Regions from separate parts of the Tardiphaga sp. 619_E2_N8_4 genome, predicted to be linked through region 2. Evidence: riboswitches for the same ligand, from Rfam matches in the RefSeq annotation. Region 2 holds a riboswitch; each other region holds the start of a gene.
The links. Region 2 has a riboswitch for cobalamin ahead of AB8A23_RS04120 (TonB-dependent receptor). Riboswitches for the same ligand answer to the same signal wherever they lie in the genome.
Positions count from the first base shown of each region.

Region 1: linked by a shared signal. The riboswitch ahead of metE (5-methyltetrahydropteroyltriglutamate--homocysteine S-methyltransferase) and the one ahead of AB8A23_RS04120 (TonB-dependent receptor) in region 2 are both predicted to bind cobalamin.
Region 3: linked by a shared signal. The riboswitch ahead of AB8A23_RS14000 (TonB-dependent receptor plug domain-containing protein) and the one ahead of AB8A23_RS04120 (TonB-dependent receptor) in region 2 are both predicted to bind cobalamin.

Region 1 covers NZ_JBPWQJ010000001.1:4,486,771-4,491,965, reverse strand. The annotation lists gene surE (5'/3'-nucleotidase SurE) at 1-85, shown strand, start outside; gene AB8A23_RS21595 (response regulator) at 113-490, opposite strand; gene AB8A23_RS21590 (protein-L-isoaspartate(D-aspartate) O-methyltransferase) at 782-1,432, shown strand; gene AB8A23_RS21585 (peptidoglycan DD-metalloendopeptidase family protein) at 1,540-2,943, shown strand; cobalamin riboswitch at 3,112-3,323, shown strand; gene metE (5-methyltetrahydropteroyltriglutamate--homocysteine S-methyltransferase) at 3,428-5,195, shown strand, end outside.
Region 2 covers NZ_JBPWQJ010000001.1:879,317-884,511, reverse strand. The annotation lists gene AB8A23_RS04130 (TAXI family TRAP transporter solute-binding subunit) at 1-3, shown strand, start outside; gene AB8A23_RS04125 (PepSY domain-containing protein) at 64-1,512, opposite strand; gene AB8A23_RS04120 (TonB-dependent receptor) at 1,515-3,791, opposite strand; cobalamin riboswitch at 3,898-4,086, opposite strand; gene AB8A23_RS04115 (alkaline phosphatase D family protein) at 4,232-5,195, shown strand, end outside.
Region 3 covers NZ_JBPWQJ010000001.1:2,935,921-2,941,115, reverse strand. The annotation lists gene AB8A23_RS14010 (O-acetylhomoserine aminocarboxypropyltransferase) at 1-620, shown strand, start outside; gene AB8A23_RS14005 (alpha/beta fold hydrolase) at 624-1,412, shown strand; cobalamin riboswitch at 1,459-1,662, shown strand; gene AB8A23_RS14000 (TonB-dependent receptor plug domain-containing protein) at 1,695-3,650, shown strand; gene AB8A23_RS13995 (FecCD family ABC transporter permease) at 3,644-4,669, shown strand; gene AB8A23_RS13990 (ABC transporter ATP-binding protein) at 4,666-5,195, shown strand, end outside.

The sequences.
Region 1 (5,195 bases), 3.6 Mb from region 2:
TGCGCGCTATGTCTCGGTCACGCCGCTGCGTCTCGATCGCACGGATGATGTATTCTCCGAAGCGCTGACCAAGGCGCTTGGCTGAGAGTTCGAAATAGGCGAGTGGGCTCGCCTAGACCGCGACGCCCTTGAGCGTCGTTGACAGCACCTGCGCCAGCGTTTCCATCTGGAACGGCTTCTGCAGCGTCGGGCGGTCACGAAATTCTTCCGGCAGGCCTTGCGCGCCGTAGCCAGTCGCGAAGATGAACGGGCGGTTGCGCGATGCGATCACTTCCGCGACCGGCGAAATCACCTTGCCGTTGACGTTGACGTCGAGGATCGCAATGTCGAACTTGGCAGACCCAGCCAGCTTGATCGCTTCGTTGATGTCACCGGCTTCGGCGGCTACGCTATAGCCGAGTTCCTCGAGCATATCGGCGACCATCATGCGGATCATGACCTCGTCTTCGACCAGGAAGACGGAGCCGCCCGGCGGGTTCGTTGCAGTCATGGCCGGTTTCCTTGCCCCAATCCTCTGAACAAAATCGCAAATTCCCGGGTTGAACGCAATCTCGACGCATTGCCATTTTCGTGACCCAAAGACGCAGTCGCGTGCTCGGTACCAGATAGAGCAAGATCAGGATTTCAGCGCCTCGCCCATAACAGGCTGGTATGTTGCTGGTTCCGCGCGCGGAACAATAAAAGTTGTCGTTAGGCTATCCCGGTTCCGATCGCAGAAATACATCAATCTATCTTTGCTAGATTGAGAGTGTTTCTAACCTGTGCTGCGTGAGGCATTTCCATGATTACCGTCGGACAGCCGCCTGAACAGATGACGTTTCAGCTTGGTCTGCGGCGCCGTGGGATCAGCGATCGGCTGGTGTTGCGCGCAATGGAGGATATTCCGCGTGATCGCTTCGTTGAGCCGGACGATCGCGCCCATGCCTGGCGGGATACGGCCTTGGCCATTGCCTGCGGTCAAACCATCAGCCAGCCCTTCGTGGTGGCCTATATGACCGAACAGCTGCAATTGAATGCTGGTCACCGTGTGCTCGAGGTCGGCACGGGATCGGGCTACCAGGCCGCGATCCTGTCAAAGCTTGTCCGCGACGTGCTCAGCATTGAGCGTTATCGCACGCTGGCCGATGCCGCCCGGACCCGGCTGGAGGCACTTGGTCTCCACAATATCGAGGTCATGCTCGGCGATGGCCTCAATCCGGCTGCCAATTTGGGATCGTTTGACCGGATCGTCGTGACCGCCGCAGTGGAGGAGGTGCCGGTGGCGCTGACCGATCGGCTTGAGGAGGGGGGTATTCTGCTTGCGCCGGTTGGTCCTCATAATGGCGTCCAGACCCTGGTCCGGATCCGCAAAACCGGGGATGGATTGGAGCGAAAGGAGCTCGTGGATGTACGTTTCGTGCCTGCACTTCCGGGCATCGCGCGCGAACTCTGAAAAAAGTTCGTGAACGGCTGTCACGTGTTGGTCGCAAGGTTAAAGGCTTGGTAACGGAGACGGTGTTTACTCAATTCAGTTGTTTGTTGCGTATGAGTGAGTAACCAATGTCCAGCGTTGTCGAGTTGCTTTACTCGCGCCGCGCTCCGCAGGTCGCGGTGCTGGCGCTGATGTCTATCGGTTTTGCCGGCTGCAGCGCCGACATGCAGACACGGCTATCTCAGAATCCAAATTTTGACTCAGGTCAGTCCCGTGGCTTTGGCTGGCAAGGTGAAACCACCGGCTCGGTACCGCAGCGCGCACCGCGCGCGCCGGTCGAGCGCCAGGAACTGCCACAATATCAGCGTCCGGCCTATAATCCGCAGCCGCAGTATCAATCCCAGCCATTGCCGCCGCCGATCTCGGCGCCGCAGTCCTATCCGACAGCCCGTCCGGTTGCATCGGCTGCTCCCGTCAGCGGGGGCGGCAACGGTATGTATACGCCGCCGCCCGCACGTACGCCGATCGAAACCACCGGCTCCACGGCACCGCGCTCGGTTGCAGCGACCAACGGCCTTGCCCGTGATGGCGGCACCTCGATCATCGTCGGCACCAGCGATACGCTCGATGGTCTGGCGAAACGCTACAACGTTTCGTCGGCTGCGATCCTGCAGGCCAATGGCTACAAGGGGCCGCGCGCGCTGTCGCCCGGCCAGTCGCTGATCATTCCGCGTCAGGGCGCCGCGGCAACTCCGGCCGTTGCTGCTGCTCCGAGCAAACCTGCCTTCGGCACATCGACCACGCATTTCGTCAATCGCGGCGATACGCTGATGAGCATCTCGCGCCGGAACAACGTGTCGGTCGCCGAACTCGCGCGCGCCAATGGTCTGGCGCCGACTGCCCAGTTGAAGCTCGGCTCCAAGATCACGATACCAGGCGCGCGTACGGCTTCTGCGGCTCCCGCGGCCGCGCCGCTTGCTGCGCCCGTCGCAGCCGTGACGGCCGCTCCGGCTGGCGCGGTTACGTCCGCTGCCGTGGCCCGTGTTGCTTCTGCCGAACCCGCACAGAAGGCCCGTCTGGCAAGTGCCACGACGACGCCTGAAGAAACCGCGCCGGAATCGCCAACTAAAGCCGCTGACGCAACCGGCGCTTTGCCGACGTTCCGTTGGCCGGTGCGCGGCCGCGTGGTCACAGGCTATGGCGCCAAGACCAATGGCAAGTCCAACGACGGCATCAACGTCGCCGTGCCGGAAGGCACGCCGATCAAGGCTGCCGAAGATGGCGTCGTTGCCTATTCCGGCAACGAGCTGAAGGGTTACGGCAATCTGGTCCTCGTTCGTCACTCCAACGGCTACGTCACCGCATATGCCCATGCGAGTGAGCTGATGGTGAAGCGTGGCGAGACCATCAAGCGCGGTCAGGTGATCGGCAAGTCCGGCCAGTCCGGTGAGGTTACTTCGCCGCAGCTTCACTTCGAGATCCGCAAGGGCTCGTCGCCGGTCGATCCGCTGCAGTTCCTCAACGGGGCGTAAGCGCAATCCACGAAGTGTAGTTCGCATTTAAGCAAGCCCGGCCTCGTGCCGGGCTTGATGCGTTTGATCTCGGGGCTACGGCCCACTCCAGCTCCGGACTCTTCAACGCGCTGCTGCGAGTGGGCAGCTTGCGCGCGCAAGCTCGGTTGACTGCCGCGCGATGTTGCCCATATGTGGACATGTCGTGGTTCTTCGGGAAGGTTTGCCCGAAGCTAAGAGGGAAGCCGGTGAGGCGTTAAGCCAAGGCCGGAGCTGCCCCCGCAACTGTAAGCGGTGAGCCGCTGTCCATTAAAGTCACTGAGACCCGCAAAGGTTTTGGGAAGGCCGGACAGCAGCATTGACCCGCGAGCCAGGAGACCTGCCTCGACAACATAAACGTCCTCGGGCGGGGTGTCCCGGTGGTGCGGTTGCGATTCCGCGACTGCCGTCGTGGAATCCAGACGTGTCACTTTGGCCTTTTGCCCCCAATCATTGGGGTTAAGCCATGTCTACTGTGTCAAAGTCTACTTCTTCCAAGTCTTCTGCCAAATCTACGTCCTCGCTTCCTGTTGCTACGTTGGGAACGCCACGGATCGGTCCGCGGCGTGAGCTCAAGATGGCGCTGGAAAGCTATTGGTCCGGTGCAATCGACGAGAATGCGCTGATCGATGTCGGCGTCGGGCTGCGTGCCGCAAACTGGGCACGTCAGAAGTCGCTTGGGATCACGGTCATGCCGTCGAACGACTTCTCGTTCTACGATCAGGTACTCGATACCAGCGTCATGGTAGGCGCTATTCCGAAGGTCTATGGCTGGAAGGGCGGAGACGTTTCCTTCGCGACCTATTTTGCCATGGCACGTGGATCACAAGGCACCGCGCATGACGAGGCCTGTACGCATGGGTCTCATGATGCGTCCCACGGCGTGCCAGCGCAGGAGATGACCAAGTGGTTTGATACCAACTACCATTTCATGGTCCCGGAGGTGACGCCGGATCAGACGTTTAGTCTCGCATCGCGCAAGCCGATCAAGGAGTACGAAGAGGCGAGATCGCTGGGCTATCAGACACGACCTGTGCTGATTGGGCCTGTGACCTATCTGAAACTGGCCAAGAGTGCGGATGCGTCATTCGATCCGGTGACGCTGCTCGACAGATTGCTGCCTGTTTACGTCGAGGTGCTCGGGGAATTGGCCGACAGAGGCGCCGAATGGGTACAACTGGACGAGCCGTGTCTGGTGCTCGATCTCGACGCACCGGCCCAGCAGGCGCTGCAGCGGACTTACGCCGCCTTTGCAGAAGCGGTCCCGCAACTCAGGATCATGCTGAACACTTATTTTGGCGAACTTGGCGACAACCTCGATCTGGCCCTGTCACTTCCCGTCGCCGGGCTTCATCTCGATCTGGTCCGCGCGCAGGACCAGTTCGATGAAGTCGCTGCGAAGGCGCGGAAGGACATGATCCTCTCGCTGGGCGTGATCGATGGCCGCAATATCTGGCGGTCCGATTTGTCCAGCTTGCTCGATAGTCTGGAACCCATGGTCGATCTCCTGGGGAGGGATCGCGTTGAGCTCGCGCCGTCCTGTTCGCTGCTACATGTGCCGATCGATCTCAGCCTTGAGACTGATCTCGATCCGGACGTCAAAAGCTGGCTGGCTTTTTCGATCCAGAAGATGGAAGAGCTGGCCGCACTTGGAGCAGCGCTGGCTGGCAACCGCGCTGATGTCGCTGCAACGCTTGCCGCGTCGGATGCCGCGGCGGCTGCGCGACTGGCATCGTCGAAGATCCACGATCTTGCGGTCGCCAAACGCGTCGCTTCTGTTGATGCGACCATGCGTCGTCGCAGCAGTGACTTTGCCACACGTGCGGCCGATCAGCATCGACGCTTCAAGCTGCCGGCATTCCCGACAACGACCATCGGCTCGTTTCCGCAGACCGCGGAAGTGAGAAACGCACGCGGGGCCCATGTCAGGGGCACACTCAGCGATGCCGCCTACAAGACGTTCCTGCAGAATCAGACGGCGAGGGCGGTGCGCTGGCAGGAGAATATCGGTCTCGATGTGTTGGTGCATGGCGAGTTCGAGCGCAACGACATGGTGCAGTATTTTGGCGAGCAACTTTCCGGCTTCGCCTTCACCAAGCATGGCTGGGTCCAGTCCTATGGCTCCCGTTATGTACGGCCTCCTGTCTTGTTTGGAGATGTGTCCCGGCCACATCCCATGACCGTCGAATGGTGGCACTATTCGCAGTCGCTCACCGACCGGCCGATGAAGGCGA
Region 2 (5,195 bases):
TAGAGTCTTTCGTTTTGACGCGTTTTCTTCACGCGAACCGGGACCACTTCGCTCGAAAACGCTTTAGCGCTTGAGATAGCGCCAGCCGATCACGACGCCGCTCACCGAGACCATGGTGCCGAGAATCGACAGCAGCCACACCACGATGTCCCAGGCCGGACGATACATCAACAACAGCTGAAAATCGAAACTGTGCAGCGCATTGAACAGCCAGCGATAGGTGCGCCGGCTTGAGTCGACGCGGCCGAGGATGTCGCCGGTGACCGGGCTGATGTGAAACCAGGTTTGCGCGTCATCATCAAATGTTGCGCGTAACACTGGCAATTCGCGGTTATTGTGGTGCGCGTACCAATAAGCGTCGTATTTCCCGAGGGTTACCTGGTTTTCGAGGCGCGAGTCTGGCAGCAGTTTTGTTGCGGCGTTCCAGAGGCGGTCTTGCGGCAGTCTTGCGATTTCGCCACTTGTCGGATTGATCGCCATTTTCGTGCCGTCGCGCTTCGCGACGATCATCAGCGGCATGCCGTCGATCCATACGAAGCGCGCTTCGACCGCGGCCTTGTCCGCCGGTGCGCGAATAGCCGCAGCGATATCAGGCGCGTCGTGGCCGGCATAGCGCTGCAATACCTCACGTGGCGTATTGCGGTCGGCAAAAACACGGCCGGGATCGAGCGACAGCCAGCCCGAGAACATCCAGGTCAGCACGAACAGCCCGGCGATCAGTCCGGTGACGTGATGCCACGCCATCCAGCCGCGATAGGGCGTGATGTTGCCGCTCGCATAACGCCGCTTGAGGCGCACGCGCAAAATGCCGATCCAGATTCCGGTAACGCCGACGATCAAACAGATGCCGGAGATCCAAAGCACCACGAGCCGCCACAGCGGGCCGTCCTTGCGCAACACGGTCGGATAGATCCAGTGCGGGATCGAGCCGAGCCAGTTCCAGACGCGCTCCGTGCGGTTGGTATCGAGTGCGATCTCGCCAGAGCGTGAGGAGACGTAGAGTTTTGTACCGGCGCCGTCGCCGAGTGTGATCAGATACAATGGGCGTAGCGGATCGTAGCGTGCGGTCACGCTCCACTGGTCGCGATCGACGATCTCTTCGAGCTGAGGCGACTTGCTGGCGGGATGGTGCCGCGCGACTGCAAGTGCCTGCTGTTCGTTGATGTCGGTGATTGCGCGGCCATCGGCGGCGGAGATCGTCTGCCGTTTGCCGTCCCAGCCAGTCAACCGATACACCGGCTCGTCGGCAACCATGTTCAATCGCAATTCGCGCGGATAGCGCGTGGCACCGGCAGCCTTCATCGCCTCGTCGGGAGAGAGCGCCACTTTCTCCCAGACGATATCGGGCAATGCCGCCAGCCGCTCTTTATTGGAGAGGCCGGGAAACGCGACATACATCATCACCACGCCGGAGATGAACCACATCGCGAAGAAGAGGCAGGTGACGATGCCGACCCAGCGGTGACCGATATACAGCCACCGCCGGAGTGTTCGTGTCAGTGTGCGTGGCACGCTCAGAACTTTACATTGACGGCGAGTTGAGCGGTGCGCGGTAGGCCGAGCAGCCACTGATTGGTGCCGCCCGATGTTGCATAGACCTCGTCGAGCAGATTGTAGACTCGGAACGACACCGTCGTATTGCGGTCGGCCTTCCACTGCACGCCGGCATTGACAACCTGATAGGCAGGACGCACGAGCGTGTTGGCGTTATCTGCATAGATGCGGCCGACGAATTGGACGCCCACATTTGCCGACCAATCCTGTGCAAAGGCCCAGGTCGCCCAGATGTTGGAGACGTTCTGTGGCACATTGGCCGGCACGTTGCCGGCGTAGTTCACCGCAACGCCGCCAACTGACTGCACGAAGTCATCATATTTCGCACGCAGGAAAGCGGTATTGGCATCGATGCGCCACCCGTGGTCGAGGGCGAGGCCCACCGAAGCCTCGACACCGCGCGACGACTGCTGACCGACCTGGACAACCATTGACGGCAAGTTCGGATCGCGCGCCAACAGGTTGTTTTTGACGATCTGATAGCCGGCTAAGGTCCACTCGCCGCGGCCACCCCAGAACGATTGTTTGACGCCGATCTCGACCTGCTTACCGGTCGCTAGTTCGAAGCTCTTGTTTGTTGCCGCCAGCGAGACTAGGCCGCCAACCGGATCTACGGCTGTAGAGTATTGGCCGTAGAAGGCCAGGTCCTTGATGGGCGTATAGACCGCTCCGGCGCGCCAGCTGGTCGCTGAGAAGGATTTCTCGAAACTGTTACCGGGGGTGACGTAGTCGGTGCGATTGATAGTCGGCTCGTCCTGCCGGATCCCAGCGATCAGAGAGAGTTGTTCCGTGATCGACAGACGGTTCTCGGCGAATAGGCCGTACTGGTTGGTCGTGGTGCTGAAGCCCGGAACCGTTTGGGTCGTTGTCGCAGCGAAGGAGCCAGGGAAGAAATCGGTGAGCGACACCGACGACGTGCCGCCATAGGGCGAGTTGTTGATGTGTTTGAAGTCGATCTGGTTGACGTCGAAGCCGGCGACAAATTCGTTAACCATGCCAAAGATATGGCCGCGGAACGTCGCGTCGAAGCGGTCGCCGATCTGCTGCTGGTCGTGGAAGATCTCGATATAGTCGCTGCGATTGATGCGGCCCGTTGCGGCGCTGAAGTTGTAGGTCTCGACGTCTTTCCAGTGCCGCTGGCTGTTCAGGTAGTACAGGGTGTTGCGCAGCGTAATGCTGTCTGTCACCTGCCACTCGGTCTTCACCTGGTTCCAGCTGTCCTGATAGCGGATGCTGCTGTCGCCGACATTGTAATTCCTGAAGCGCAGGGACTCATCGAGCTTGCCGTTGATCAGCGGTGTGCCGAAATAGCGCGACGGGCTGCGATCGCCGTAATCCGTAGAGATCGTCCAGGTGATGTCTTCGGTCTGCTTGATCTGGACGGCGGCATGCACTTCGACATTGGAGGTGTTGTCACGATCGACCCAGCCGTCCGACATGTTGCCGGTCGCGGTGATGCGATAGGCGACATCCTTGTTGATCGGTCCACCGCTATCCACTGCAATGCGCCGGGTCATGTTGCTGTCGAGCGAGATTTCGGCCTGATTGCGCGGCACCCAAAGCGGCAGTTTCGAGATGACGTTGATGGCGCCGCCGACGGCTCCTTCGCCATACATCACCGATGCCGGGCCGCGTAGCACCTCAACGCGCTCAGCTGACCAGGTATCATAGGGGAAGGTCAGCGTGCCCGAGCCGACATAGAGCCGTGTGCCGTCATACAGAGTCATCACGGTGCCGTTGCCGGTGAAGCCGCGGGTGTTGAAGGCGATGCTGCCATTGCCCGGCGCCGGGCTTGCGGTGAAGCCGGTGGCGTTCTGTGTCACGGCGTCAATCAGATTCTGCTGGCCGCGTTCGGCCATGGTTTCCGCTGAGATGACCTCGACGCTGGCCGGCGTCTGCAGGCGCGTCAGGCCGAGGCGGCTGCCGGTGGATGTGGTGCCGGTGAGGTTGAGCGTCGGCGCTGCGAAGACGGGGCCTGTCGGCGTGGCAACCGGCGCGCCGGTATTGGCGGCGACATTGCGCTGCTGCCGCGAGCGCGCAGCGCGCGATGCATTGCCGTTCGTGGCGCGGCGTGCGCGTTGAGGTGTCGCTGACGGCTGAACGACAACAGGATCGAGCGTCTGGCTCGACTGTGAGGTTTGCGACCAGCTTTCGCTCGGACACAACAAGCAGGAGAGAGCAACAGAATAAAGAAAGGGAGTATGTCGCTTCAATGCAACGGGAGAAACGGAGGTCATGAACAGGACTCGCGGTTACGTGGCACGTCACCGCAAACCAAGTCGCCCCGCCGCTTTCAAACAGGCAGTGTGACTTCCACCAGGACACCCCGCCCAATGTGCTCGCGTGTGACCACGACTGGCGGCAGGTCTCCTGGCTCGCGGGTCAGTGCCTGTCGCCGCCTTCCCAGGTGAACACCCAGTGGCTCTTGGCGCAGGCTCGCCGCTTACAGTTGCGGGGGCAGCCGCGGAATCGGGGGATCCCCTCACCGCATTCCCTTTTGATCCCCGAAGGGAACCGTCGCGTTCACGTTAAGGTGAAATTTCCAAATGTGTCAATCAAGCTGCCAGCCATTCGCAACTTGCTTTGGCGGGTGTTGATATTGCGCATCACCTGTCATCGCAGCGTCAAGTGTTCTGCCTAGCACCACGGGTGCCAGAGCCAGGATCAGGAGTTCGCCATGGCACTACGTTTATCCCGTCGTCGCTTCCTCGCGCACTCAGCCGCAGCAGGCGCAAGCTTCCTGGCGATGCCTTACCTCAGCCGTGCGGCGGATCGTCCGGTCGTGTCGCATGGCGTGCAGTCCGGCGATGTCGGGACGAGCAGCGGCATGATCTGGTCGCGCGCCGATCGCCCGGCGCAGATGATGGTGGAAGTCGCCACTACCGAATCCTTCAGCAATGCGCGCATGTTGCCGGTTATCACGGCGCTGCCCGAGAGCGATTTCACGGCGAAGTTGCTGCTCGATAATCTGCCAGCCGGGCAGGACATCTTCTACCGTGTCAAATTCCGCGATCTCTCGCATACCGACATCGTCGGCGAGCCCGTGATCGGCCGCTTCCGCACCGCGCCGGCGGATCGCCGCGATGTGTCCTTTGTCTGGGGCGGCGATGTCGCCGGCCAGGGCTGGGGTATCAATGCTGACGATGGCGGCATGGTCACCTTCGCCACCATGCGAAAGCACAACCCGGATTTCCTGATCCATTCCGGCGATACGATCTACGCCGATGGTCCGATCCTGCCTGAAACGAAACTGCCTGACGGCGCGATCTGGAAGAACACCATCACGGTGCCGGAGAAGGCGAAGGTCGCCGAAACGCTCGATGAATTCCGCGCCGCGCACAAATACAATCTGCTCGACGACAATGTCCGCGCCTTCAATGCGCAGGTGCCGATCTTCGGCCAGTGGGACGATCACGAGGTCACCAACAACTGGTCTTCATCGAAGCAGTTGCCCGCGTCCTACAAGGAGCGCGACGTCACGCTGCTGGCGGCGCGCGGTGCGCGTGCCTTTCACGAGATGTATCCGATCTCGATCAATCCGAACGAGCCTGGCCGCGTCTATCGTACGCTGAATTACGGCCCGCATCTCGATGTCTTCATGCTGGACGAGCGCAGCTATCGTGGGCCCAACGGCCCGAACC
Region 3 (5,195 bases), 2.1 Mb from region 2:
GCGGCCGCTTCGACTGGCACGCCTCCGGCAAGTTCCCGCAATTGACCGAACCCTATGCCGGCTATCACGGCATCGTCTTCGACGAACAGTTCGGCACTGCCGCCTTCATCATGCGTGCCCGTACGGAAGGATTGCGCGATTTCGGCGCGTGTCTCTCGCCGACCAATGCCTTCCAGCTGCTGCAGGGCGTCGAGACGCTAGGCATTCGCATGGAGCGCCACATGGCCAATACCCATGCGGTGCTCGCAGCGCTCACGGCCAACAAGGCCGTCGACTGGGTACTGCATCCGTCGCTGGAGAACCATCCGGATTACGAACTCGCAAAACGCTTGCTACCGCGCGGCGCCGGCTCCATCGTTTCCTTCGGCATCAAGGGCGGCCGCAATGCCGGGCGCAAATTCATCGAGGCGCTCAAGCTGACCAGTCACCTCGCCAATGTCGGCGACGCCAAGACACTGGTCATTCATCCCGGCAGCACCACGCATCAGCAGATGGACGCCGAGCAGCTCAAGGCCGCCGGCATCGGCGAGGAGCTGATCCGTCTCTCCATCGGCATCGAAGCCGCCGATGACATCATCGATGACCTCGCGCAGGCGCTGCGCGTCTCGCAGAAGGGCTGAGCGATGCAACTCACCGTCAACGGTCACGAGACCTATATCGCGAATGGTGGCCGCACGTTCGATCCATCCCTCCCAGTCGTTGTGATGATCCATGGTGCCGGCTTCGATCACTCGACCTGGGCGCTGCATACGCGCTGGTTCGCGCATCATGGCTTCGCCGTACTAGCGCCGGATCTGCCCGGCCATGGTCGCTCGAAAGGTGAAGCGCTCACGACCATCGCCGATCTCGCCGACTGGACCGCAGCATTGATCGATGCAGCGGGCGCAATGACGGCGCGGCTGATCGGCCATTCCATGGGCTCGCTGATTGCGCTGGAGACCGCAGCGCGGCATCCCGGTAAAGTCACGCGCCTCGACCTGATGGGCACGGCAGGGACGATGACCGTCGGCCCGGATCTGTTGAAGGATGCCGAAGCCAATCAGCATTCCGCTATCGATATGGTGTCGATCTGGGGGCTCGGCTTTCGCGCCGAACTCGGCGGCAGCCTCGCGCCGGGGTTGTGGATGCATAGCGGTGCGCAGCGCGTGCTCGAAGCCACAAAGCCGGGCGTGTTGTTCGCCGATCTCAACGCCTGCAATACATACCAGAATGCGCTGACTGCTGCAGGCCAGCTTGATATCCCGGTCACGCTCATCCTCGGCGAGCGGGACATGATGACTCCCGCCAAGGCCGGCAAGACCCTGGCCGCCGCATTGAAAAACGCCCGCACGGTGATTCTGCCCGGCACTGGCCACATGATGATGGTCGAGCGCCCCGACGACGTGCTCGCCGCGCTACAGCACGAGCAATAGAGTCCACAACGCGGTGATGGCTGTTGCACCGCGCGGCGCGCTGTGCTTCCTGTCTGTCGTTATCGGTGCCTCCGCGAGGAGGTGAAACGGGAATGCGGTGCGGGGAAATATCCCCTATGCCGCGGCTGCCCCCGCAACTGTAAGCGGCCATTCCGGGTCCACAAAGCCACTGAATTTGCATCGCAGATTCGGGAAGGCGGACCGGGAGACCACCGCGAGCCAGGAGACCGGCCGGTAACGAGTTTCACACTCGTTCGACGGTGGGTCGACGGAAGGGGTTAAATGACTATCCGGAATTTGGCCGCAGGCACTGCGGCCGTTGTTGTTCTGTCCTGCTCTCACAGTGCTGCGCATGCGCAGTCCAGTGCCGAGCAGCTCTCCGAAATCGTAGTGACGGCGGACAGAGCACCCGAACAGCTCAATCGCACTGGCAGTTCGATTAGCGTGGTGTCAGGCGAAACCATTGCGACCAGCAATCCCGGCTCGCTGGTCGATGCGCTGCGCACCGTGCCTGGCCTCGATATCAGCGAAAATGGCGGCCCCGGCGGCACCGCGAATGTGCGCCTGCGCGGCGGCAATACCGGCCAGACCCTGGTGATGATCGACGGCATCCGCGTCAACGATCCCACGGCTGCATCGGGCGACTTCGAATTCGCCATGTTCACGCCCTCCGCCATCGAGCGCATCGAGGTCCTGAAGGGGCCACAGAGCGCGCTCTATGGCTCAGACGCCATGAGCGGCGTGGTCAACATCATCACCAAGAAGGGCTCCGGTCCTGCGCAGGTCAATGTCCGCACGGAAGCCGGCAGCTATGGCACCGTCATGACGCAGGGATCGCTGACCGGATCCAACGGTCCGTGGTCCTATGCCTTCACCGGCGGCGGTCAGCACAGCAACGGTTTCTCGCGTTACGGTTATCGTATCCCTGCCCTCGAAGCACGTTTTCCGAATCTCGAAAACGACAGCTTCGATCGCGTCGGCGGCTCGGCGCGCATCGGCTACGATGCAGGCGAAGGCATCCGGCTTGAGTCAGGCATCGTCCATTCGTTCACGCGCTCGGCCTATGATGCAGCAACGGGAACGCTTCCGGATACGCCGTCAGCGGCGACGCGTCTGCTGCAAACCGTCTATGGACGCGTCGGCATCGATTCATTCGGTGGCATTCTGACTCACAATGTCACCGTGTCGAATACGCACACCGAGCGGATGTTTGACGACGTCAGCTATCGCACCAACAGGTTGCCGGCAAACACCACCGAGAAAATCTCCGATTATGTCGGCAACAGTCTCGGCGCCGAATATCAGGCGACCCTGAAGCTCGGCGCATTCGGCTCCCTCGTCTATGGTGCCAAGACACAGACCGAGACCGCGCAGACCTACAGCACGAATATCTCGCCTGTTGCCGGCCCATTGACGCCGCTGCTAGCCAAACAGCAGGACACCAACTCGATCTTCGCTTTGTGGTCTGTGCCGATCGGTGAACGGCTCAACGTCACGCTCGGCGGCCGGGTCGATGACGTCGTCGACGTTGCCCGCTTCGAGACCTGGCGCGCTACGGCTGCCTACAACATTACAGAAACCGGCACCAAATTCCGCGCCAGCGCTGGCACCGGCGCAAAAGCGCCGACGCTGTTTCAGCTTTACGACACGACCTACGGCAGCAGAAACCTGACGCCGGAAACCAATTTCGGCTATGACGCGGGTATCGACCAGAGCCTCTTCAACGGCCGCGTCGTGCTGTCGGTCACAGGCTTTTCCACCGATTACAGCAATCTGATCAACTTTGTCTCCGATGCGTCCCGCCCGCTCGGCTATTACGTCAACGTCGCCCGCGCCGAGACCAGCGGTCTCGAAGTCGGCGGCAATGTCGATGTCATTCCGGGCTGGGTGAAATTCAACGTAGCCTACACTTACCTTCACGCACAGGATCTCAGCACCGACACCGTGCTGGCACGTCGTCCCAAGAACTTCGCCCGCTTCGCACTCACGATCACGCCCACCGACAAGTGGATGATCGAGCCGCGTGTCACCACGGTGTCGAAGCGCTTCAGCAGTGCCAATCAGGTCGGTCAGGTGGATGCCTATACCCGCGTCGACCTCTATACCGAGTACAAGATCGATGCGAACTGGAAGGTCTTCGCCCGCGGCGAGAACATCCTGAATGAGCATTATCAGGAAGTGCTGAACTTCGGCACCACGGGGCCTGCGGCTTACGCAGGCTTCAACGCCACATGGTGAGCATAGCGCCAGCAGCACGGCGCCGGACGATCGCGACCATCGCGCTCGTCGGCCTCGTCACGCTGCTGGCACTGGGCTCGCTCGGCACGGGACCTGTCAAACTCTTGCCGCTGACGGTGCTCGATGCACTGTTCGGCGGCGGCAGCGACGTGCATCAGATCATCGTGCGTGAAATCCGCCTGCCCCGCGCGATTCTCGCACTTGCCATCGGCGCGATCCTCGGCCTGTCCGGTGCCGCGCTGCAGGGCTTGCTGCGCAATCCCCTCGCCTCGCCGTCGCTGTTCGGCGCGCCGCAATCCGCGGCCTTCGGTGCGGTGCTGATGATCTCGCTCGGTTTGGCCGATGTCCGCTCATGGGCGCTGCCTGTTGCCGGCATCACGATGGCGTTCCTGTCGGTGTTCGTGCTGCTCGGCATCGCCGGCCGCAATGCGGGTCTGCTGTTGCTGATCCTCGCGGGGCTTGCGATCTCAAGTCTCGCAGGTGCTGCGACGGCGCTGGTGATGAACCTGTCGCCCAATCCCTTCGCCGCACTTGAGATCGCCTTCTGGTTGCTCGGCTCGCTGGAAGACCGTAGCTTCCGTCACGTCACCCTGGCGCTTCCGTTCATTGTCGCTGGCGCAATTATCCTGATGAGTCAGCGCTCGGCCTTTCGTGCATTGAGCCTCGGCGAAGAAACCGCACAGAGCCTCGGTGTCCATGTGAGCCGCCTGCGCCTGCTGGTGATCCTCGGCGTCGCGCTCGGCGTTGGCGGCGCTGTCGCGGTCACCGGCACGATCGGCTTCATCGGCCTTATCGCGCCACATCTGATGCGCCCGATCATCGGCCATGATCCCGCGCGACTACTAATTCCGAGCGCGCTGACCGGCTCGGCGCTGTTGCTCGCCGCCGATATCGCCGTGCGCATCATTCCATCGACCACAGACATCAAGGTCGGCGTCCTGACATCGATCATCGGTGTGCCATTCTTCCTCTATCTCATCATGCGCGAGCGGCGCGCTCTGGGCGGAGGCGTCGCATGACCGATCAGGCGCTGCTGACCGCGAGCAATCTGAGCGTCACGCTCTCCGGGCGCGAGGTGCTGCACGATGTCTCGCTCTCGCTACACCGACAGCACCTCGTCGCCCTGGTCGGCCCGAACGGCGCCGGGAAGACGACGCTGCTGCGCGCACTGGCAGGATTGCAATCGTCCACCGGCGCTATCCATGTCGCGGGCCATACACTGGCGTCCTTGTCGCTACGCGAGCGCGCAAAGCGCTTTGGCTATCTGCCGCAAGGTCATGTCGTGCATTGGCCGCTCGACGTAAAGGACGTCGTCGCTCTTGGCCGCTATCCACATGGCGCGACCGATCCGGCGCGGCTGACATCATCGGACAAGGCTGCGGTCGAGCGCGCAATGCTGGCAACGGACATCGTCGCCTTTGCCGATCGGCGTGTGACCGAACTCTCCGGCGGCGAACGCAGCCGCGTCGCGCTCGCCCGCGTCCTCGCTGTCGAGGCGCCGATCGTGCTGGCGGATGAGCCGACCGCATCGCTCGATCCGCGTTA